DNA from 4 places in the Trichococcus sp. genome. Region 1 is predicted to be linked to each of the others. Evidence: predicted binding sites of a transcription regulator. Region 1 holds the regulator's gene; each other region holds the start of a gene.

The links. The regulator Rex, encoded in region 1, represses fermentation and respiration genes when NADH is low (regulators of the CRP and FNR family bind a similar motif). The targets are predictions, from matches to a motif close to TTGTGAANTANTTCACAA.
Region 2: pflB (formate C-acetyltransferase) is a predicted target of Rex. The motif match lies at 3,496-3,513, and genes of this name have one in related genera.
Region 3: adhE (bifunctional acetaldehyde-CoA/alcohol dehydrogenase) is a predicted target of Rex. The motif match lies at 1,427-1,444, and genes of this name have one in related genera.
Region 4: ACTCCX_RS03335 (BMC domain-containing protein) is a predicted target of Rex. The motif match lies at 1,093-1,110, and genes of this name have one in related genera.

What each region holds. Positions count from the first base shown of each region.
Region 1 covers NZ_JBSQPW010000029.1:16,532-22,237, forward strand. The annotation lists gene ACTCCX_RS09120 (MATE family efflux transporter) at 1-149, opposite strand, end outside; gene ACTCCX_RS09125 (metal-sensitive transcriptional regulator) at 158-439, opposite strand; gene groL (chaperonin GroEL) at 776-2,389, opposite strand; gene groES (co-chaperone GroES) at 2,419-2,703, opposite strand; gene ACTCCX_RS09140 (lysostaphin resistance A-like protein) at 2,900-3,577, shown strand; gene ACTCCX_RS09145 (DUF4305 domain-containing protein) at 3,619-3,825, shown strand; gene ACTCCX_RS09150 (redox-sensing transcriptional repressor Rex) at 3,926-4,558, opposite strand; gene ACTCCX_RS09155 (ABC-F family ATP-binding cassette domain-containing protein) at 4,907-5,706, shown strand, end outside.
Region 2 covers NZ_JBSQPW010000009.1:37,345-43,050, reverse strand. The annotation lists gene parE (DNA topoisomerase IV subunit B) at 1-781, shown strand, start outside; gene parC (DNA topoisomerase IV subunit A) at 808-3,243, shown strand; gene pflB (formate C-acetyltransferase) at 3,543-5,706, shown strand, end outside.
Region 3 covers NZ_JBSQPW010000045.1:9,505-15,210, forward strand. The annotation lists gene tgt (tRNA guanosine(34) transglycosylase Tgt) at 1-400, shown strand, start outside; gene yajC (preprotein translocase subunit YajC) at 478-825, shown strand; gene ACTCCX_RS11335 (post-transcriptional regulator) at 860-1,141, shown strand; gene adhE (bifunctional acetaldehyde-CoA/alcohol dehydrogenase) at 1,642-4,245, shown strand; gene ACTCCX_RS11345 (metal-dependent transcriptional regulator) at 4,412-5,053, shown strand; gene dinB (DNA polymerase IV) at 5,082-5,706, shown strand, end outside.
Region 4 covers NZ_JBSQPW010000008.1:4,287-9,992, reverse strand. The annotation lists gene ACTCCX_RS03340 (sensor histidine kinase) at 1-967, opposite strand, end outside; gene ACTCCX_RS03335 (BMC domain-containing protein) at 1,258-1,530, shown strand; gene pduB (propanediol utilization microcompartment protein PduB) at 1,554-2,351, shown strand; gene ACTCCX_RS03325 (phosphate propanoyltransferase) at 2,370-3,035, shown strand; gene ACTCCX_RS03320 (hypothetical protein) at 3,047-3,757, shown strand; gene ACTCCX_RS03315 (acetaldehyde dehydrogenase (acetylating)) at 3,788-5,299, shown strand; gene ACTCCX_RS03310 (1-propanol dehydrogenase PduQ) at 5,311-5,706, shown strand, end outside.

The sequences.
Region 1 (5,706 bases):
GTATTGGCAACGCCGACTGCCGTTACAGCCATAAGTCCTATCTTTGCTATCAGCAGTGTATCGACGAAGCCTACCAACGTCTGCAGCAGATTTTCGATTGTTGCAGGGATTGCCAAATTAAGAATTCTCTTTCCAGTGCTTTCTTCCATATTATCACCTAGTTCATCTTATTGTATTGCGCAATCACTTTTTGCAGTTTCTTCATTTCATCATCCAAATCGGCACCTTCACTAACATGCATCAGCGCGTGCTCTGTTTGGGCTTCCAGAAGGATATGACTGACTTTCTGGATGGCGGATCTGGTCGAATTCAACTGGATGATAATGTCTGCATACTCTTTCTCCTCGAGGATCATTTTTTTGATTCCCGCCACTTGTCCTTCAATCCGATTCAAACGTTTAACCAAACTGTCTGTCCTGTGTTCCTGTGAATGAGACAAAGCTCGCACCTCTTTTTTATATAGAATATGCCCCCATAGGGCATATTAATTATATGGAAAAATTCATCAGGAATCAACTTCGTCACTAAAACTGTGTTATTTGCAACAAAATAAGCAGAAAAAAAGGATCGGATAACTATTTCTGGCCATTCGGTCCTTCTGCTTGTAGAGTTCAGTGCTCGATTTCTAGAGTGGGATTCATCACACAGTGTAGTTGAACTCTGAATCCCAGAAATCTCCGCCTAAGCTGAAAACACCACCCCGACCAAAACCGGGTCGGGGTGGTGTTTTCCTCTTAGTGCTCGATTTCTAGAGTGGGATTCATCGTATCCTTTATTACATCATGCCCATTCCTGGGTCCATGGCTGGGGGTGTTGCTGGGGCTGGGCGGTCGGCTACGATCGCTTCTGTCGATAGGATCAGGGCAGCAACGCTGGCTGCATTTTGCAAAGCGGAACGTGTCACTTTAGTAGGATCAACAATTCCTGCTTCGATCATATTTACCCATTCATCGGTTGCGGCGTTATAACCCATACCAACTTCAAGTCCTTTGATTTTATCGGCTACAACGGAACCTTCTTTACCAGCATTTTCAGCGATTTGTCTCACTGGCTCTTCCAATGAACGTGCTACGATGCGAGCACCTGTCGCTTCGTCGCCGATCAGTTCCAACGCTTCAACGCGTTTTTGAACGTTGATCAAAGCTGTTCCACCACCGGATACGATACCTTCTTCAACAGCGGCGCGGGTTGCGTTTAAAGCATCTTCGATACGCAGTTTGCGTTCTTTCAATTCAGTTTCAGTAGCAGCTCCGACTTTGATGACGCCGACGCCTCCGGATAATTTCGCAAGACGTTCCTGCAATTTCTCGCGATCGAACTCTGAAGTTGTTTCGGCTGATTGGGCACGGATGATCGCTACACGTTGTTCGATGGCTTCTTTTTCGCCGGCTCCTTCAACGATGGTTGTGGAATCTTTGGTTACGACAACTTTACCTGCGCGACCCAAATGTTCTACGGTAGTATCCTTCAATTCCAAGCCTAAGTCCTCAGCAATGACTGTACCGCCTGTCAGGATTGCGATGTCCTGCAGCATTTCTTTACGGCGGTCACCGAAACCAGGTGCTTTGACTGCCGCTACATTGAATGTTCCGCGCAATTTGTTCAATACTAATGTAGGCAACGCTTCGCCGTCAACATCATCAGCAACAATCAACAATGGGCGTCCTTGTTGCAGGATCTGTTCCAATAAAGGCAAGATGTCTTGGATGTTGGACAATTTGCGATCTGTGATCAGGATATAAGGTGCTTCTAATTCAGCTTCCATTTTATCGTTGTTGGTAACCATGTATTGCGACAGATAACCACGGTCGAATTGCATCCCTTCAACAACATCCAACTCGGTTTCGATCCCTTTTGATTCTTCGATCGTGATCACGCCGTCGTTGCCGACTTTCTCCATCGCTTCCGCAATCAATTCGCCGATTTCTTTCGATCCAGACGATACAGCAGCGACCTGTGCGATTGATTCTTTCGAATTAACGGTTTGGGAAATTTCCGCTAAACCTTTTACAGCTGCTTGTGTCGCCAACTCAATGCCGCGACGGATTCCTACAGGATTTGCTCCTGCAGTAACGTTCTTCAGCCCTTCGCGAACGATTGCTTGTGTCAGAACAGTGGCAGTAGTAGTACCATCACCGGCAATATCATTTGTTTTGGAAGCAACTTCAGAAACCAGTTTCGCTCCCATATTTTCGAAGCGGTCTTCCAATTCGATTTCTTTGGCGATCGTCACGCCATCATTCGTGATCAATGGAGAACCGTACGCTTTTTCTAAAACAACGTTGCGGCCTTTAGGTCCTAAAGTCACTTTTACGGTATCTGCTAAGATATCCACACCACGAAGCATTGCTGCTCTTGCATCTTCTGAAAATTTAATGTCTTTTGCCATTTTATCGATTCACCTCATGAATTATATTTTTAGTCCAGGATTGCTACGATGTCGCTTTCTTTGATCACTAAGTATTCTGTGCCTGCATATTTAACTTCTGTGCCAGCATATTTTTCGAAAAGGACAGTATTTCCCGCCTTGACGGTCATTTCGATTGTTACGCCGTTGTCTGTAACGCGACCTGCGCCCACAGCAATAACGGTACCTGTTTGGGATTTTTCTTTAGCGGATGACGGTAAAACGATGCCGCCTATAGATTTTTCCTCTTCTTTGGCAACTTCTACAATAACACGGTTTCCTAATGGTTTTAACAAGATGATCCCTCCAAAATTAAGTTCATTTTAGCACTCGTCGAGTTGGAGTGCTAAGTTACATTTCTATATTAATCAATCTCCAATTATTTTGCAAGAGGGAAGCCGATTTTTTCCGATTCTATTTTTTTGCGCTATTATGCTATACTGTTTATCAAGCGCAACAACGTCAGTTTTATCAGAAAGGTACTATTACTATATGAATAAAAAAATTCGTTCCAGGTTAACGTTAGCCATACAGATCATCCTCATCTATCTCGCTTCCCAACTGCTGCCGGTCTTCATGCTTTTTTTCATTCCGGAGCCAGATCGTATCACAGCTGCCATGAATCTCTCGTTATTCTTCGCTTTCCTGGGAACGGTGCTTATGGTAGCATGGAATAGCAGAAAAAAATGGACCCCACAAAATAGTCTTACGAATCAACCGACTGCCTCAATCGGAAGAACGCTCACGACCGGAGTCTTCGGTTTCGTGGGAGCAGTCCTGATCCAGATCGTTGCAATGAATGTGGAGTATCTTTTGTTCAAAATGCCAGTCGTTTCCGAAAATACCGAAGTATTGCTGGACTTGACAAACCGCTACCCGTTCTTTATTTTTAACATTATCATCTTTGCACCTGTGATGGAGGAATTTGTATTCCGAAAAGCGATTGTCACGCATCTGGTTGACGCAATCGGGATGGTCGGCGCAGCCACCATCAGCGCTTTGATTTTTGCGATTGCGCATAATGATGGGCACTATTTGGTTTACGGCTCTCTGGGGCTATGGTTCTCTTACCTTTATTACAGGACAAGAAACATAGCGGCTCCGATGATTGCGCATGCGTTGATGAATGCCGTATCCGCTTTGCCGATTCTGTCCCAACTCATTTCGTAAGACACGCGTTGCCCGCTATTTAGGAAAAAGAAAGGAATATCATGACTTTAAAAAATCTATTAGTTCAAGTAATCATCCGATTCGTTTTCGCAATCCTCTTCATCTCGTTGGCAGTCGATGCCGTGAATACTGCAGGCTGGGGATTCATGGCGATCATCAGTGTGCTGTTCGCAACAAGTGATATCGTGAAAGGCGTGCGCATGTTCAATGCCTACCTGAAGATCAAGGACAGCATCGACAAAAACTAAGAAAAGCTGAACGGGTTCGTTCAGCCCTGAAAAAAAAGAAGGATTGAGGTCCCCTCATCCTTCTTTTTTACGTTTTCTTCCACTCGGCTGCCGACTTTGCTCAGCCGATATCATTGTCCAAGAAATAGATCAACGTCTGCAATTCATTCGTCAAATCCACATTCTGAACGCGGACATTTTCCGGAACGGAAAGACGGATCGGGGTAAAGTTCATGATGCCGCGAACACCCGCTTCGGTCAGTCGGTTGGTGGCATCCTGCGCCACTTCTTGGGGAACGGTCAAAATGGCCACATCAATCTGCTGGATGCGCAATTGCTCCACCATATCCGTCATCGGGTACACAGGTACACCGCTGAGGATTTTGCCGACGATGCCTTCATTGACGTCAAATGCGGCACTGATGCGCACATTATTGCTGACATGAAAGTTGTAGTTCAACAGGGCATGCCCCAAATTACCTACACCAATCAAAGCCACGTTCGTCAGACGGTCTTGGTTCAAGGTTTTACTGAAGAAATCCAGCAAATACTCGACATCATAGCCGTATCCCCTTTTGCCCAGTGCACCAAAATATGAAAAGTCCCTGCGGATAGTAGCGCTGTCCACTTTTACTGCTTCGCTCAATTCAGTGGATGAAACACGTTTTTTACCAGCGTTATGCAAAAAACGCAAATAGCGGTGGTAAATCGGCAACCTCCTTGCCGTAGCTTTTGGAATATCATTCGTCGACATTATTTTCTCCACTTCTTTCCTCTTCATTTCGTACCTCATATTGTTTGCCCAGTTGGCACAAACTTTAAAAAGTATGTTCACATACTTAAACTTTCATATTATATTAGCTATTATATCATCTGATTGTGAAAAATCTACTAATTTGTTCGAAACCGGACTTGATTGTGAAGCCTTATTTGAACAACATGTGAAATACACTACTAATCGTAAGCGCAGCCACAGATGTTTTTCACATGCACAATTACGTGAATATAGCAATAACTTTGCTTGTCCCTATCGAATCAGTGGTTGCTGTGATAAAATGGAAAGGATAACTGCGAGTATTCATTCAGAAAGAGGACACTACATATGATTTTACTGCAAGGACAAAATTTGGCGCGCCTGTTTGGGGCAAGCGTCTTATTCGACAATATTCAAATTACAGTTCAGGACCATTCGCGCATTGCGCTCGTCGGCCGAAACGGAGCAGGAAAATCAACCCTGTTGAAGATTTTGGCAGGTATCGAAGCGACGGATGCAGGCTCTGTTTCCAAGAGCAAGGATGTTACAATCGGCTACTTGGATCAGCACAGCGCGGTCGATTCCTCCAACACAATATGGCAGGAAATGTTGACCATTTTTGCCCCGCTCATCCAATTGAGCAAGGAAGCTGAGCAAGCGGCTTTCGCTTTGGGCGATCCGGACCTGCTCGAAGATGAAGAAGCCTACCAAAAAGCTTTGGAGCGCTATGATTTTCTCCAGCATACGTTGCATGAAAAGAACGCTTACGGCTATGAATCCGAAATCCGTTCGGTGCTGCACGGGTTCCAGTTCTATGAAGAAGATTACCATCGTCCGATTTCCCAATTATCCGGCGGACAGAAAACAAGGCTCGCCTTGGCCAAAATCCTGCTTGAAAAAAACGATCTGCTGATTTTGGATGAGCCTACCAACCATCTGGACATCGACACGTTGGCTTGGCTGGAAAATTATCTGATTGGCTATAACGGCTCGCTTTTGATCGTTTCCCATGACCGTTATTTCCTGGATAAAGTCGCCACTGAAGTCTACGAAATCAGCCGCCACAAAATCCAGCATTACAAAGGCAACTATTCCTATTATCTGACCGAGAAAGCCGCCCGCCTGGAACAGGAACTGAAAGCTTACGA
Region 2 (5,706 bases), on a different contig from region 1:
GGGGGACTCCGCCGGCGGATCCGCAAAACAAGGCCGCGACCGCAAGTTTCAGGCGATACTCCCATTGCGCGGAAAAGTCATCAACACGGAACGCGCGAGCATGCAGGATATCCTTAAAAACGAGGAGATCAACACGATTATCTACACGGTCGGTGCAGGTGTTGGTGCGGATTTCGAAATCGAGGATTGCAATTATGACAAAATCATCATCATGACAGATGCGGACACGGATGGTGCGCATATCCAGATCCTGTTGCTGACTTTCTTTTATCGCTATATGAAGCCTTTGCTGGAAGCAGGGAAAATCTATTTGGCGCAACCGCCTCTCTACAAAGTATCCAAGGGCTTCGGCAAAAATGAAAAAATCGAGTACGCATGGACCGAAAAGGAACTGCAGGAAAAAATCGACATCATCGGTAAAGGCTATATTTTGCAGCGTTATAAAGGACTTGGGGAAATGAACGCAGATCAGTTGTGGGATACCACAATGGATCCTGAAACCAGAACGTTGATCCGGGTGCTCATCGATGACAAAGCTCAAGCAGAGCGCCGGGTGACGACGCTGATGGGCAATAAAGTTGAACCGCGAAGAAAATGGATCGAGAAGCACGTCGAATTTTCGATGGCTGATGATAAGAGCATCCTGGAGCAAGACATGGCCCCGATTTCCGATAACGGGCAGACTCATCTGGAGGAGAAAGTGAAGAAGGAAACTTCGGACCAACAGATTTCCGATGATATGGAACAAATTTCGTTAGATTTTGAAAGTGGTGAACTATAGTGGACAATCTGGAGATAAAAGAGCTGATGCTTGAAAACGTAATGGGGGACCGCTTCGGGAGATACTCGAAATACATCATCCAGGATCGTGCTTTGCCGGATATCCGCGATGGGCTGAAACCTGTTCAGAGACGGATCCTGTTCGCGATGGATGTTGCTGGAAACACTTCGGACAAAGGCTTCCGCAAGTCGGCAAAAACAGTCGGGAATGTAATCGGTAATTATCACCCGCATGGGGATTCCAGTGTCTATGAAGCGATGGTCCGATTAAGCCAAGACTGGAAAATGCGTGAAGTATTGGTCGAAATGCACGGAAACAACGGGAGCATGGATGGAGACTCTGCTGCTGCGATGCGGTACACCGAAGCCAGACTTTCGAAAATATCGGCAGAACTGTTGCGCGACATCGACAAGGAAACAGTAGACTTTGTGCTCAACTTCGACGATACCGATCAGGAGCCGACTGTGCTTCCGGCTCGATATCCGAACCTTTTGGTGAATGGCGCCACCGGCATTTCAGCCGGCTACGCGACCGATATTCCGCCGCATAATCTAGGCGAGGTCATCGATGCAACCTTGCATCTGATTGATCACCCAGACGCTGAGCTCAAAGCGCTCATGAAATATGTAAAAGGGCCCGATTTCCCTACTGGTGCGATCATCCAGGGTTTGGATGGCTTGAAGGATGCCTACAGAACCGGCAAAGGCAAAGTTGTAGTACGCTCGCGTACTACAATCGAGAACATCCGTGGCGGTAAACAGCAGATCGTCATTTCGGAAATCCCTTATGATGTCAACAAAGCGACGCTAGTGAAGCGGATGGATGAAATACGCATCAACCGCAAAATCGAAGGGATCGCTGAAGTGCGGGACGAATCAGACCGGAGCGGGCTGCAGATCGTCGTCGAACTTAAAAAAGAAGCAAACGCGGAAGGGATCCTCAACTATCTGCTCAAAAATACGGATCTGCAAGTGAACTATAACTTCAATATGGTCGCAATCGATGAACGCCGTCCGATGCAGGTCGGCTTGCACCAAATTCTGAAGGCTTATATCCGACACCAAAAAGTCGTCATTACCCGCCGGACGAAGTACAGCCTGAAGAAAGCGGAGACGCGCCTACATATCGTGGATGCATTGATCAGAGTCATCTCGATTCTTGATGAAGTCATCCAACTGATCCGTGACAGCAAAGATAAAAAGGACTCAAAGCAGAATCTGATGAAGCAGTATGCTTTTTCGGAACCGCAGGCGGAAGCCATCGTGTCCTTGCAGTTGTACCGGTTATCCAATACGGATATCACCGCCCTTCAGAACGAAAAATTGGAACTGAACGAGCAGATTGCGACTTACCACGAAATCCTGAAACAGGAAAAAACGTTGTACGCTGTGATGAAGACGGAACTCTCCGCAGTCAAAAAACAATACGCAAATCCTCGTCGGACCACGATCCAGCATGAAATCGAGGAAATCAAAATCGATACGGAAGTTCTCGTTCCGGTAGAAGAAGTCGTTGTCGTGATCACAAAAGAGGGCTATTACAAGCGCACCAGCCTTCGCTCTTTTGGAGCCTCGACGATAGAAGAAGTCGGATTACGTGAAGGAGATAAGCCTCTTTTTGTCGGGAAAGCATCGACACTTGATGCGATTGTGATGTTCACCAGCAAGGGAGACTACCTTCATTTCCCGGTGCACGAGTTACCGGAATTGAAATGGAAAGATACTGGTCATCATATCTCGCAGAACATTCCTTTCGCTCCCGAAGAGAAAATCATCCGAGTTGAAATTATCCCGAACAACAGCGAGCCAACCGGGAAAATCCTATTCATATCAAAAGAAGGCTACATCAAACAGACATTGATGAGCGATTTCCGGACTTTCCGTGGTTACAGAAACAAAAAAGCAATCGCCATGAAGATGAAGAGCGAGACGGATGCGATTGTTTCCATCCAACGCTTGGAAGATAAACAAAATTACGACGTCCTGCTTGTGACCCATTTTGGATTCAGCCTGCGTTACGCTGTGAATGAAGTAGGTATCATCGGAACGCGCGCTAGTGGGGTCAAATCCATCAATCTGAAGGACGGTGACTTCGTTGTCGGGGGTGCCGCCTTTAGAGAAGCGGATGAGGAATTCCCGATTATTGTGATCACGCAAAGAGGGAATATCAAAAAATTCAAATCAGGAGAAGTCCCGATTTTGGGCAGGGCAAAACGGGGATTGATGCTCCTGAAGGAATTGAAGGCCAAGCCGCATCGCATCGTCTTTATGGATTGCGATCTATCGGTGCCTAGTCGCTATGCTATCGTTACGACGGCAGGCAAGGATCTAGTGGCGGAAAGCAAAGAAACTCCTTTCAGCCCTAGATATTCAAACGGCAGTTTCGCAATCAACGAGAAGACCGATGGTGAAGTGTTGGATATCGAAAAAGAGTTTGATTTTTCACAAATTAGAATTTTCTAATTAACTGTTATAAACAAAAAAACAAGACGGAAACTGTGTAGTGATACAGTTTCCGTTTTTTTATGAAACAGTTTTTTCGGAAAAATAAAGCTTTCACTAACTGATTGGAAGTTGCGTTCGTGTTTCATGAATTTAAAAAGCCTGTATATCAACGTTTTTCAATGGATTTTGAATAAGTTACAAAAAGTCCAAAAAAAAGATTGATAGTTGTTGCACTTTCGTTTGTACGTGTTATAATGTTTATGTAGAAACCTGTTACACATATCACAATGTGAAAGCACTTTTAGGAGGAATATATAATGGAACAATGGCAAGGTTTTAAAGGAAAAACTTGGAAAGAAGAAGTCGATGTAAGAGACTTCATCATGAACAACTTCTCTGAATACACAGGCGACGAAAGCTTCTTAGCTGGTCCTACTGAAACAACTACTCAATTGTGGGATCAAGTTATGGATCTTACTAAACAAGAAAGAGAAGCGGGCGGCGTGTTGGACATGGATACAAAAGTTGTATCTACGATCACTTCACATGAAGCGGGCTACTTGAACAAAGATAAAGAGCAGATTGTCGGTTTCCAAACTGAAAAACCACTAAAACGTAGCTTGATGCCTTTCGGCGGTATCCGCATGAGCGAACAGGCTTGTGAAGAAGCTGGCTATAAAGTTGATCCAGAAATTTCCATGATTTTCCGCGATTACAGAAAAACACATAACCAAGGCGTATTCGATGCCTATACACCAGAAATGCGTGCAGCAAGAACAACCGGTGTCATCACTGGCCTTCCGGATGCATACGGCCGCGGACGCATCATCGGCGATTACCGTCGTGTAGCTTTATACGGTGTGGACTATCTGATGCAGGACAAATTGAAAGAATTCGCTAAAATCGGCGACGGCACGATGACGGAAGAAATCATCCGCTTGAGAGAAGAATTCAGCGAACAATACCGCGCATTGAAAGAATTGAAAGAATTAGGCAACATCTACGGATTCGATATTTCCAAACCAGCATCTAACGCTAAAGAAGCTTTCCAATGGTTGTATTTTGGTTACTTGGCAGCTGTTAAACAACAAAACGGTGCTGCAATGTCATTGGGACGTACTTCAACTTTCTTGGATATCTACATCCAACGCGACTTGGACAACGGCGTCTTGACGGAAGAAGAAGCACAAGAAATTGTTGACCACTTCGTAATGAAATTGCGTATGATCAAATTTGCACGTACGCCGGAATACCAAGAATTGTATTCAGGAGATCCTCAATGGGTTACTGAATCTATCGCTGGTATGGCACACGATGGCCGTTCAATGGTAACAAAATCAAGTTTCCGTTTCTTGAACACATTGACTAACTTGGGAGCTGCTCCAGAACCTAACTTGACAGTCCTTTGGTCCACTAAATTGCCTGAAGGATTCAAAAAATATTGTGCTAAAATGTCCATCGAAACAAGCGCTATCCAATACGAAAATGATGACATCATGAGCATTGAGTGGGGCGATGATTACGGAATTGCTTGCTGCGTATCCGCGATGAGAATCGGGAAACAAATGCAATTCTTCGGAGCGCGCGCTAACTTGGCCAAAACATTGCTTTACGCAATCAACGGCGGGATAGACGAAACGAAGAAAAAACAAGTCGGCCCTAAATTGCAACCAATCACTTCAGAATACCTTGATTACGATGAAGTAATGGAGAAATTCGACGTTATGATGGATTGGATCGTAGCTTTGTATGTAAATACATTGAACGTCATCCACTACATGCATGACAAATATTCATACGAGTCTTTGGAAATGGCTTTACATGACACACATGTTGTCCGCACATTGGCGACTGGTGTCGCTGGCTTCTCAGTTACAATCGATTCACTTTCAGCTATCAAATACGCGAAAGTTAAGCCTATCCGCGACGAAAACGGCATTGCTGTTGACTTCGAAATCGAAGGCGACTTCCCTAAATATGGTAACAATGATGACCGTGCTGACCAAATCGGTATCGACTTGTTGAAACAATACATGGGCAAAGTTAAGAAACACCAAACATACCGCAACTCTATCCCGACAACTTCCATCCTTACAATCACTTCAAACGTGGTCTACGGTAAGAAAACAGGTAGCACGCCAGATGGACGTAAAGCCGGCGAACCATTCGCTCCTGGTGCTAACCCAATGCACGGAAGAGACACACACGGCGCTTTGGCAAGCTTGTCATCAGTAGCTAAGATTCCTTACAAATATTCATTGGATGGTATCTCAAATACATTCTCAATCATCCCTAAAGCTTTGGGACGTGAAGAAGAAGTACAAAAAGAGAATTTGACAGCTATGATGGATGGATACATCGCTAAAGGCGGCCACCACTTGAACGTCAACGTATTCAACCGTGAAACATTGCTTGACGCTATGGATCACCCAGAAAACTATCCACAACTGACGATCCGTGTTTCCGGATATGCTGTTAACT
Region 3 (5,706 bases), on a different contig from region 1:
GATGGGAGTAGGTGCGCCGGATTCCTTGATCGACGGCGTTATCCGCGGAATCGACATGTTTGACTGCGTATTGCCTACCCGTATAGCACGCAACGGCACTTGTATGACAAGCAGCGGCCGTTTAGTCATCAAGAATGCGAAATATGAACGGGATTTCCGTCCATTGGATGAAAAATGCGAATGCTACACCTGTAAAAACTATACACGTGCGTACATTCGTCACTTGTTCAAAGCCGATGAAACATTTGGCTTGCGCTTGACAACGTATCATAATCTTCACTTCTTGATAAATTTGATGAACAATGTGCGCCAAGCCATCATGGATGACAATCTGTTGGAATTCAGAGAGGCATTCGTGGAAGAATACGGCTTCAACGTTGAAAATCCTAAGAAGTTTTAGGTTTTGGGTGGTAGTCTAACTTAAAGTTTGGTAAAGTGGATGATAGATAAAAATAATCCACAGATGGAGGAAAATGTATGGATACAGTAATCATGATTGCCTTTTATGGGGTGTTGTTCGGTGTAATGTATTTCATCCTGATCAGACCACAAAAGAAACAAGCGCAAAAAACCCAAGATATGCTGAGTCAAATCAAACCAGGAGATCAAGTGGTCACCATCGGCGGCTTGCACGGAATTGTCGAAGAGATTAATTCTGCCGATAACACAGTCGTATTGGATTGTGAAGGCATCTTTCTGACTTTCGAAAAACGCGCTATTTCACGTATTTCAAAGGTTGCCACAATCACAACTGACGATGCGATTGTCGAAGATTTCACAGCGACTGAAACAGAGCAAACACATGAAGACAAGAGCGAAGAGTAAAACGATCTGATTCACCGGGAAGGAGGGACGGCGATTGCCGAATATATCTGAGAAACAATATAATCAATTACAGCCTTGGTTCAAATTGAAAGCAACTGAATTCAATCAAATGGGCTACGAAAATATCCAAGTTGACGATATCTATCGTTATTTCAAGGAATTTTCCTGGAAGCATACCGTCCCTCCGCATTATTACCAACAGATCCGTGATATCATGAAGACGACGGTAAACCACTACTTCGACTTCGTAGCTTTGGAAGCGCAGGTCTATAAAGTTTCTTCATTGGATGAAATCAATTTTGATGAATTCCTGTAAAACATTTTACGCAAAAAGTGCAATACTTCAGGGTATTGTGCTTTTTTTCTGTCAGCATCAAGGTGGGACGATCATAGCCCTTTAAATTAGGATAAATAATTTTGTCGCCTAAATTTTCGGATTTGTAAAGTAATTAAAGGAAAACCGATTATTAGTAAGCGGATTTATTCGGTTTGGTAAGCTATATCATGCATAAATTCATTGGAGTGGGACTCTAAATGACCATGTTTATTTTCAGGGCAAAAATTATTTCAAAAAAATTTTATTTGATGCGCATCCCGAACAATGATAATAATTTCACAAGATAAAGGTTGAGAAACTGAATGTTTCTGTAAACTATTTGTGAAAATCGATAGAGGCAAAAAAACCCAGTGAAGACGCTTACATAGACCGTTTCAGAAATACGTGAAAAGAATCACATTTATCCGCTTTACAAACGAAATTGCATGAAATATAATAAGCATGTGAAAAGGATAACATATATTTTAGGAGGATCTCACATGAGTAAAGAAAAAGTAGTTTTAGAGGAGCAAAAACCCATGATGACTGCAAAAGAAGAAATCAGCAACTACACTGCGAAAGCCCAAAAAGCTTTGACTCTGTTTGAAGATTATACCCAAGAACAAGTCGACCACATCGTCCACGAAATGGCATTAGCTGCAATGGAGCAACATATGCCACTTGCAAAAATGGCTGTTGAAGAAACAGGCCGTGGCGTTTATGAAGATAAATGTATCAAAAATATGTATGCCGCTGAAAACATTTGGCATTCAATCAGAAAAAATAAAACAGTCGGAATCATCGAAGATAATAAAGTTGATCAAATCATGAAAGTTGCCGCTCCTGTAGGCGTGGTTGCCGGTATCATCCCAACAACCAATCCAACTTCGACAACGATCTTCAAAGCGATGATCTGTATGAAAACAAGAAACCCAATCATCTTCTCGTTCCACCCAAGCGCAGAAAAATGTTCAGCTGCAACTGCACAAGTTGTTTATGATGCTGCCATCAAAGCAGGCGCACCGGCTGACTGTATCCAATGGGTAGAAGGCGTATCAATGGAAAAAACAGCTGAGTTGATCAACCATCCAGAAGTTGCTGTCGTATTGGCTACTGGTGGAGCTGCAATGGTTAAAGCAGCTTATTCTACAGGTAAACCAGCATTAGGCGTTGGACCTGGTAACGTTCCGGCTTACATCGAAAAATCAGCAAACATCAAACGTGCTGTAAATGACATCATCGTTTCAAAAACATTCGACAACGGTATGATCTGTGCTTCAGAACAAGCCGCAATCGTCGACAGCGAAATCTATGATGAGGTCAAAAAAGAATTCCAACTGCACAATGTATACTTCGCTAAACCTGAAGAAATCCAACAATTGGAAGACGTCGTGATGAATGATGCAAAAACTGGCGTGAGACCGAATGTGGTCGGCATGCACGCTCGTAAAATTGCTGAAATGGCTGGATTGAACGTACCTGCAAACACTAAATTGCTGATTGCGGAATTACCAGGCGTAGGAGCAGAATACCCAATGTCAAGAGAAAAATTATCTCCAGTATTGGCTATGATGAAATCAGACAGCACTGAGCACGGTATCCAATTATGCAAGCAAATGCTTGACTTGGGTGGCTTGGGTCACTCGGCTTCACTGCATACTCGCCGCAATGATTTGATTGAGCGATTCGGAAAAGAAATGAAAGCTTGCCGCGTTCTTATCAACTCTCCATCTTCTCAAGCTGGTATCGGTGACTTGTACAACAATAATATCGCTTCATTAACTTTGGGTTGCGGATCTTACGGTAGAAACTCAGTTTCTCATAACGTTTCTGCATTAGATTTATTGAACGTGAAAACTGTTGCTAAAAGGAGAAATAATATGCAGTGGATTAAATTGCCAGAGAAGGTTTACTTCGAAGAAAATTCAGTTAGATACTTACGTGACATGAAAGATGTCGAAAGAGTCTTCATCGTCTGCGACGACGGCATGGTCAAATTCGGTTATGTGGATGTAGTCATCGAACAATTGAAACAACGCAACAACAAAGTATCTTACGAAATCTTCTCGGATGTTGAACCTAACCCGACAACAAACACTGTAAACCGTGGTACTGAAAAAATGCGCGACTTCCAACCGGATACAATCATCGCAATCGGCGGGGGTTCTCCTATGGATGCTGCCAAAGCAATGTGGTTGTTCTATGAGCACCCAGAAAGCGACTTCTTCGGCGCTAAACAAAAATTCTTGGATATCCGCAAACGTACTTACAAGATCAAGGATATGGAAAAATCGAAACTTGTCTGCATCCCGACTACATCAGGTACTGGTTCGGAAGTAACGCCATTCGCGGTTATCACAGACAGCGAAACACACATCAAATACCCATTGGCTGATTACGCATTGACTCCGGATATCGCTATCGTGGATCCACAATTCGTATACAGTGTTCCTAAATCTGTAACTGCAGATACTGGTATGGACGTATTGACGCATGCCATTGAATCTTTTGTTTCCGTATTGGCAAACGACTACACTAAAGGCTTGAGCTTGCAAGCCATCAAACTGGTATTCGAAAACTTGAGAAATTCTTACAATTACGGCGACCAAGAATCACGCGAAAAAATGCACAATGCTTCCACTATGGCTGGTATGGCCTTTGCGAATGCGTTCCTGGGTATTTCCCACTCGATCGCACACAAAATCGGCGGTCAATGGGATTTGATCCACGGCCGTACGAACGCTATCCTGTTACCGCATATCGTCCGCTACAATGCGATCGATCCGCAAAAACATGCAATGTGGGCTAAATACGAGTACTTCCGTGCAGACGAAGACTACGCTGAAATCGCTCGTTACCTAGGCTTAAAAGGCAACACGACTGCAGAATTGGTAGAAGCTTTGGCTACTGAAATCACTAAATTGGGTCAAGACATCGGTATCAAGATGAACTTCAAAGATCAAGGCATCACTGAAGAAATGCTTGAACGCGATGCAGACCGCTTAGCTGAATTGGCATTCGAAGACCAATGTACAACAGCTAACCCTAAACAACCTTTAATCTCAGAATTGAAAGAAATCATCTACGCAGCCTACAAAGGTTAATAGTAGATAAGGAAAAGCCGGGACGCGTTCCCGGCTTTTTTGCTGCCCAAAAATTATTTCTGATGCACCAACGGACAGACTATTGCAGGTTTTAGTCTTGCATTCAAATCAGTTTGCAGTATAATATAAAATATAGTTTAGGTAAACCTAAAGAAGGAGGGAGCGCATGACGCCGCACAAAGAGGATTATCTGAAAGTAATCATGGAGTTGGGTGGGGACAAACAGCTTGTCAATAATAAGCAGATTGGGCAAGCCCTATCCGTATCAGCCGCTTCTGTAACCGAAATGTCCGTCAAGTTACTAAAGGATGGTCTGATCAGCCACATCCCATACCAAGGTGTGCAGATCACCGAACAGGGCCAATTGATCGCAAATAAGCTGATCCGGAAACACCGGCTTTGGGAAGTGTTTCTCTCGGAAAAATTGGATTTCAATTGGGATGAAGTGCATGAAGAGGCGGAACTGCTGGAACATGTTTCCTCGGACCGTTTGATCGATAGTCTGGATGCTTATTTAGGTTTTCCTAAATATGATCCGCATGGTGGTGTGATACCTGACAAAGACGGCCGGATCGAGCTTTACGAGAGCAAAGCTTTGATAGAGTTGGAAGTCGGCAGCCGCTTCGTCATCAGGGAGGTTGATGACGATCAGGAATTTCTGGCGTATTTGCTCAACAAGGATGTAAAGTTAAGTGTACCCTATCTATTGACCAATGTGGAACCATACGAAGGTCCATACACATTTGAGGCGCAAAATCACCAGTCCTACCAAATCAGCTTCAAAGCAGCAAGCAAAATTTATGTGTAATGAATCAGAATAGAACGAGGAGAACAGTATGCAAATTGGGATCTTAACATTTAAGGAACCCGAAAATGATACAAGCAGGAAAATCATTCATGTGGATATGGATGCTTTCTACGCTTCAATCGAGGAAAGGGACCATCCGGAACATCGCGGCAAGCCGATCGTCATCGCGAATCATCCGAGAGAGACCGGTCGCAAAGGCGTTGTGACAACGGCCAATTACATCGCCAGAAAATTCGGCATCCACTCAGCGATGAGTGCGCAGAAGGCATTTGAACTCTGCCCGGAAGCCATTTTCATCTCTCCGCGAATGAGCCATTACAAGACAGTGTCCCATCAGATCAGGGGGATATTCGCGCGCTACACCGATCTTATTGAACCTTTGTCGCTGGATGAAGCCTATCTGGATGTAACCAAGAATAAGCAGAATCTTTCCAGTGCAACACTGATCGCCAGAAGAATCCAGAGAGAAATCTGGCAGGAAACTGGTTTGACCTGTTCGGCAGGGGTTTCTTACAATAAATTTATCGCAAAAATCGCCTCGGACTTCCGGAAACCGGCAGGTATGACTGTAATCGTACCGATAGATGCAGCAGGCTTTTTACGGGGACTGCCTATCGAGAAGTTTTATGGCGTCGGCAAGAAGACCGTTGAAA
Region 4 (5,706 bases), on a different contig from region 1:
CGGAGATTAGTAATTGTCCTCCTTTTACCAGAGGTTCCAAGCCATGGATGATGGCGTTCTCCACCAATGGTTGCAAGATCATCATGGGAATTAAAGCCATCTTGGTAGATTCCTCAGCATTAATCTGATAATTAAGACGATCTTGATAGCGAATTTTCTGTAAAGCTAAATATCGTTGAAGATTGTCTAGCTCTTTTTCTAATACTGGAAATTCTTCCGTTTGCCGCAAATTGTAGCGGAGTAGGTCGGATAAATTATAAATCATTTCTTCTGTATCTGGTGCGGATTCAAACATGGACATTCGAGCGATAGAGTTCAAGGTGTTGAAGAGAAAATGTGGATTAATTTGAGCTTCTAATGTTTTTAATTCGGCATATTTCGCGCGACGCTCGTATGATAATCGTTCTTGCCCTTCGCAAACTAGCTTTTGTTGGGCGATGTATTTTAATCCCATCTCTTTAGAATAGTTTGCAATTGTCTCGTACAAATCTACACATCGTTTTAAATAGTCATGATCCACCATGTAAATCTTCCGAATGGCTTCTTGCAGTGATTCTTCAGAGATACCATATTTATGGCTTAAATTTTTAATATCAAAGAGCGCGTCTTTTTTTTGCCCATCGATCAACACCTGTCCACCCAGCACTGCGCCAATCAATCTATCGCCTACAATAATTGGTACACAGCAATCCTTCAACCCTAAATGACAATCATAAATGATGGAACGTTTTTCTTTAAAAGCGATTTTCTCAGCACACTTATCACATAACTCACATTCTTCACGACCTTTTTCCGTAGAACGGATTAATTTACAAAAAGGACTGAAGTTATTCAAAGCAGTGATAGGACGACCTTCTATATCCGTTGTTACTACTGAAATTTTAACCAAATCTGAGAGCTTACGTTGTACTTCTAGAAGATGTTGAATATCGACAACATCTTGTAATGATAGATTTTCTATGTCCATAATACCCTCCATTGTTCTTTGTTTATTATTAAGTATATCACAAATATAGAAGATGTTGAATATCGAAAACATCTTGTAATGACAGATTTTCTATATCCATAGTACTCTCCATTGCTCTTTGTTCGTTGTTAAATGTATCACAAAAGAGGTTATTTTTATTATATTTTTTTTATTTTGTCCTGTTTCAAGAAGTTTTTTTTCCAATTTTTTATCACCTGTGCAAAACAAATGTAATCCCTTGCATGTTATTCTTAGTGTGTAATTTATTTAGCAAATATGGAGGTGCAACAATGGGACAAGAAGCATTAGGAATGATTGAAACAAGAGGCTATGTTGCGGCAGTAGAAGGTGCCGATGCCATGGTCAAGGCAGCCAATGTGCAATTGGTAGGACAAAAACAGATAGGATCTGGCTTGGTGACCATGCTTGTTCGTGGTGATGTAGGCGCAGTCAAGGCGGCTGTAGATGCAGGAGCTGCTGCAGCTAACAATGTTGGCGAAGTGGTTTCAACACACGTGATCCCTCGTCCACATACGGATATTGAAAAAATTTTAGCACAATAAAAATCATTAGGAGGATTTCTTAAATGGATGCATCAATCTTAGAAAAAGTATTAGCCGAAGCACAAAAACGGGTTGCAGATAATACCAGTTCAACTACTCCTTGCAGTAATGAAGTCGTAACTGGAAGTGGTCACACGATTACCGAATTCGTGGGAACTGCAATGGGAGACACGATTGGGCTGGTCATCGCCAATCTGGATCCTCAATTGCACGATTTTTTAGAAATTGACAAAAAATACCGTTCCATTGGTTTCTTATCCTCACGTACTGGTGGTGCGCCACATATTATGTCAGCGGATGAAGCAGTGAAAGCGACAAACACTGAAATCGTAAAAATCGAGATGGCTCGAGATACGAAAGGTGGCGCTGGTCACGGAGCTACCATTATCTTTGCAGCGGAAGATGTATCTGATGCTCGTCGTGCTGTTGAGATTACTTTGGAAGCTGTAGAACGTAATTTTGGAAATGTGTACAGCAACGATGCGGGTCATATTGAATTACATTACACTGCTCGGGCTAGCCAAGCTTTGGAGGTCGGCTTTACGGCACCTGTTGGCAAATCTTTTGGAATTATCGTTGGCGCACCGGCGGCAATCGGTTTAGTAATGGCAGATACTGCTGTGAAGACAGCTAATGTAGATGTAGTAACATTCGCAAGCCCTGATAAAGGAACTGCCCGTTCTAACGAAATCATCGTTTCTATCACTGGAGACTCCGGGGCAGTGAAACAATCATTATTAAGTGCACAAGATGTAGGTTTGGCAGCTTTGGAAACTTTAGGTGGTAAAGCTGCTTCATCATCAACACCTACCCTTGTTTAAGAAGGGAAGACATCATAAGTGACGGAGACCCTAAATAGAAATCAACTTGAAACCCTGGTGAAAGAGTTAATGACACGTATGGGATCAACACCCACAGAAGAAGACCAAGAGTTAGGCATATCGGTGGGGATCTCCAATCGACATATTCATCTTTGTCAAGAGGATGTCGAAGCGCTTTTTGGTTCAGGGTATCAGCTGACAATTAAAAAATGGTTGAAACAGCCTGGACAATACGCAACGGCAGAAACAGTCACCATCGTAGGACCTAAAGGAAGTCTGGCTAACGTTCGCGTTTTAGGCCCGACTCGAGAAAAATCACAATTAGAAATTTCGAAAACCGACAGTTTTGCTCTGGGAGTGAAAGCACCCATCAATGAGTCTGGCGATTTAACTCACGCTGGTGCCGTTTGCGTTCTAGGCCCTAAAGGCATGGTGACCTTAAAGCAAAATGTGATCGTTGCTAAGCGCCACATTCATATGAGTCCAATGGATGCAGCGAAATTTAATGTAGTTAATAAACAACTGGTGGCGATTAAAACTTCTGGAGAGCGGGAAATGATTTTCATGGATACAGTGATACGCGTCGATGACAATTTTCGTTTGGAGTGCCACTTGGATACCGATGAAGCCAATGCTGCCAGTTTAAAAAATGGCAGTAAAGTTACTATCATCGACAATTTGTGAGGTGAAGTATCTTGTCTAAAGAACTAATCGAGGCGATTTATCAAATTTTAGCGGAACGGCAAGCCGCGGTTTTAAAAAATGTTTTAGTAATTGTCTTTGGCTGTAATCACAATGAAGATCAAATCATGCATCTGCTAAAAAATCAGCGAGAAGATTGCCACTTCACCATATTGTTCTCAGCTAAACGTTGCTTTGTCTCTGAGACGAGCAGTTGGGAGCAGATAGGTGAGAAAGAGGATGCCTTTCAGTTGTTACAAGCAGGGAGGCTGAAAGAGTTTGATACCGTCTTGGTACCATTTATGACCCGTAACTCATTGGCAAAAACAGTTTATGGAATGGCAGATTCTGGTGAATTAACTGTCTTACAGCATGCTTTCTTAATGGGGAAAGAAGTGATTATTTCCAACCACGGATTTCGTTTAGACACCGATCATGCCGTATACAATGGATTGGATAAAAATCCATTTATTTTCCAACAAGTCCAAGAACACGAGGAGTTGCTGAAAAAAATGGGTGCAAAAGTCGGTGATCTACAAACCTTTAAAGGATTGTTGGAAGCGAGCATTGGTAAGGCAACAAAAGTGGTAACTTGGGAAAAATCACAAGGAGATAAACGGATCATCACGCAACAAGATCTAAAAAAAAATCCTGATATGACTATTCCTGAAGGTGCTATCTTGACAGATTTAGCCAAAGAGCAAATCAAAAAAAATAAAGCATAATAAAGCACACTATACTAGAGGGGGATTTAGATGACTGAATTCGATAAGGATTTGCAGTCGATCCAAGAGGCTCGGTTGGTGATTGCAGCGGCGAAAAAAGCTCAGCAGCAGTTAGCAGAAATGAGCCAGAAACAAATCGATCAAATCGTAGATAATATTGCCAAACGGGCGTATGAACAAGCTGCCTATTTAGCAGAATTAGCTCATAAAGAAACCGGTTTCGGAAAAACCGAAGATAAAATCATAAAGAATAAGTTTGCCAGTAAGACAGTTTTAGACTCCATCAAGGATATGAAGACGGTAGGCATACTCAAAGATGACAAGGTCAATCAGGTAATGGAAGTGGCAGTGCCTATGGGGGTTGTAGCCGGACTAATTCCTTCAACAAATCCAACTTCTACTACTATCTACAAAGCAATAATTGCCATTAAAGCTGGTAATAGTATTGTCTTTTCCCCGCACCCAGGTGCCAAAGGAGCAATTCTAGAAACAGTGAAAATCATTAAAAGCGCAGCTATTGAAGCTGGAGCACCAGAAGGCACCATTGGTACTTTAAGCATTTTGACGATGCAAGGAACTTCAACATTGATGAAGCATCCAGATATCGCAGTGATCTTAGCTACTGGTGGAGAAGCAATGGTGAAAGCTGCCTATAGTTCCGGTAATCCTGCAATCGGGGTTGGTCCGGGTAACGGTCCAGCCTTTATTGAACGAACTGCAGATCCCGCGACAGCAGTTGCCATGATTATTGATAGTAAGACCTTTGATAATGGCGTAATTTGTGCATCAGAACAGTCTGTAGTAGTGGAAACTGTTAATGCCGATGCAGTCATTAGTGAATTCAAACGGCAAGGAGGCTACTTTTTAACAGCGGACGAAAGTGAAAAGCTTGCTAAATTTATCCTGCGGGCGAATGGCACCATGAATCCGCAAATTGTCGGGAAGACAGCAGTGAAAATCGCTGAGATGGCTGGGTTTTATGTACCAGAGAGTACGACAGTATTGTTGTCACGACAAACAGATGCTAGTAAGTCTAATCCTTATGCTCGGGAAAAACTTTGTCCAATTTTAGCTTTTTATGTAGAAGAAAGCTGGTTGGCTGCTTGTGAACGTTGTATTGAAATTTTACACATCGAAGGGGCAGGTCATACCTTATGTATCCATTCCCGTGATGAGGCAGTCATTAAAGAATTTATTTTACGTAAGCCAGTTTCACGGCTGTTGGTGAATGCACCAGGAGCACTTGGAGGAATTGGCGGGGCTACTAATATTGCACCCGCTTTGACTTTAGGCTGCGGTGCTGTTGGGGGTAGTTCAACCTCTGACAATATTACGCCAATGAATCTCTTAAATATCAGAAAAGCAGCTTATGGAGTTCGCAGTCTTGCGGATATTCGGCAGCTGTTCAATGATGATTCAGCTGCACCTGTCACGCCAGCGTGTCGTAGTGGGGTCAATGCGGTAGATACTACAAATGTTATTCAAGATGAAAATGTTAGACGTCTGATCCAACTAGCTTTAGAAAAACTACAACAGGGGTAAGGGGGCTACTGATGAAAAATTTTAAAATTAAGCCTACCGTTGTCTTCGACACAACAATTCAAGAATACTTTGCCACTTTGACCTCTAAAAGTGTCTTTGTGGTGGCAGACCCTATGATGGAAAAGTTGGGCATTGTAGATCAAATAAAAAAATCCTTAGACAGTAGGCACATACCTGTTACTGTTTTCAGTGAAATCACCCCGGATCCAAAGGTTGAGACCATTGCTAAAGGCTTGGCCATCATGAACGGAATCCAGCCAGAGCATTTGGTAGCCATCGGTGGCGGTTCAGCTATTGATGCTGCTAAAGGAATACTTTTGGGGAATTATAAATTATCCACTGATTATGAAGCACCAATATTGATTGCGATTCCTTCCACTAGCGGAACTGGTAGTGAAGTGACATCT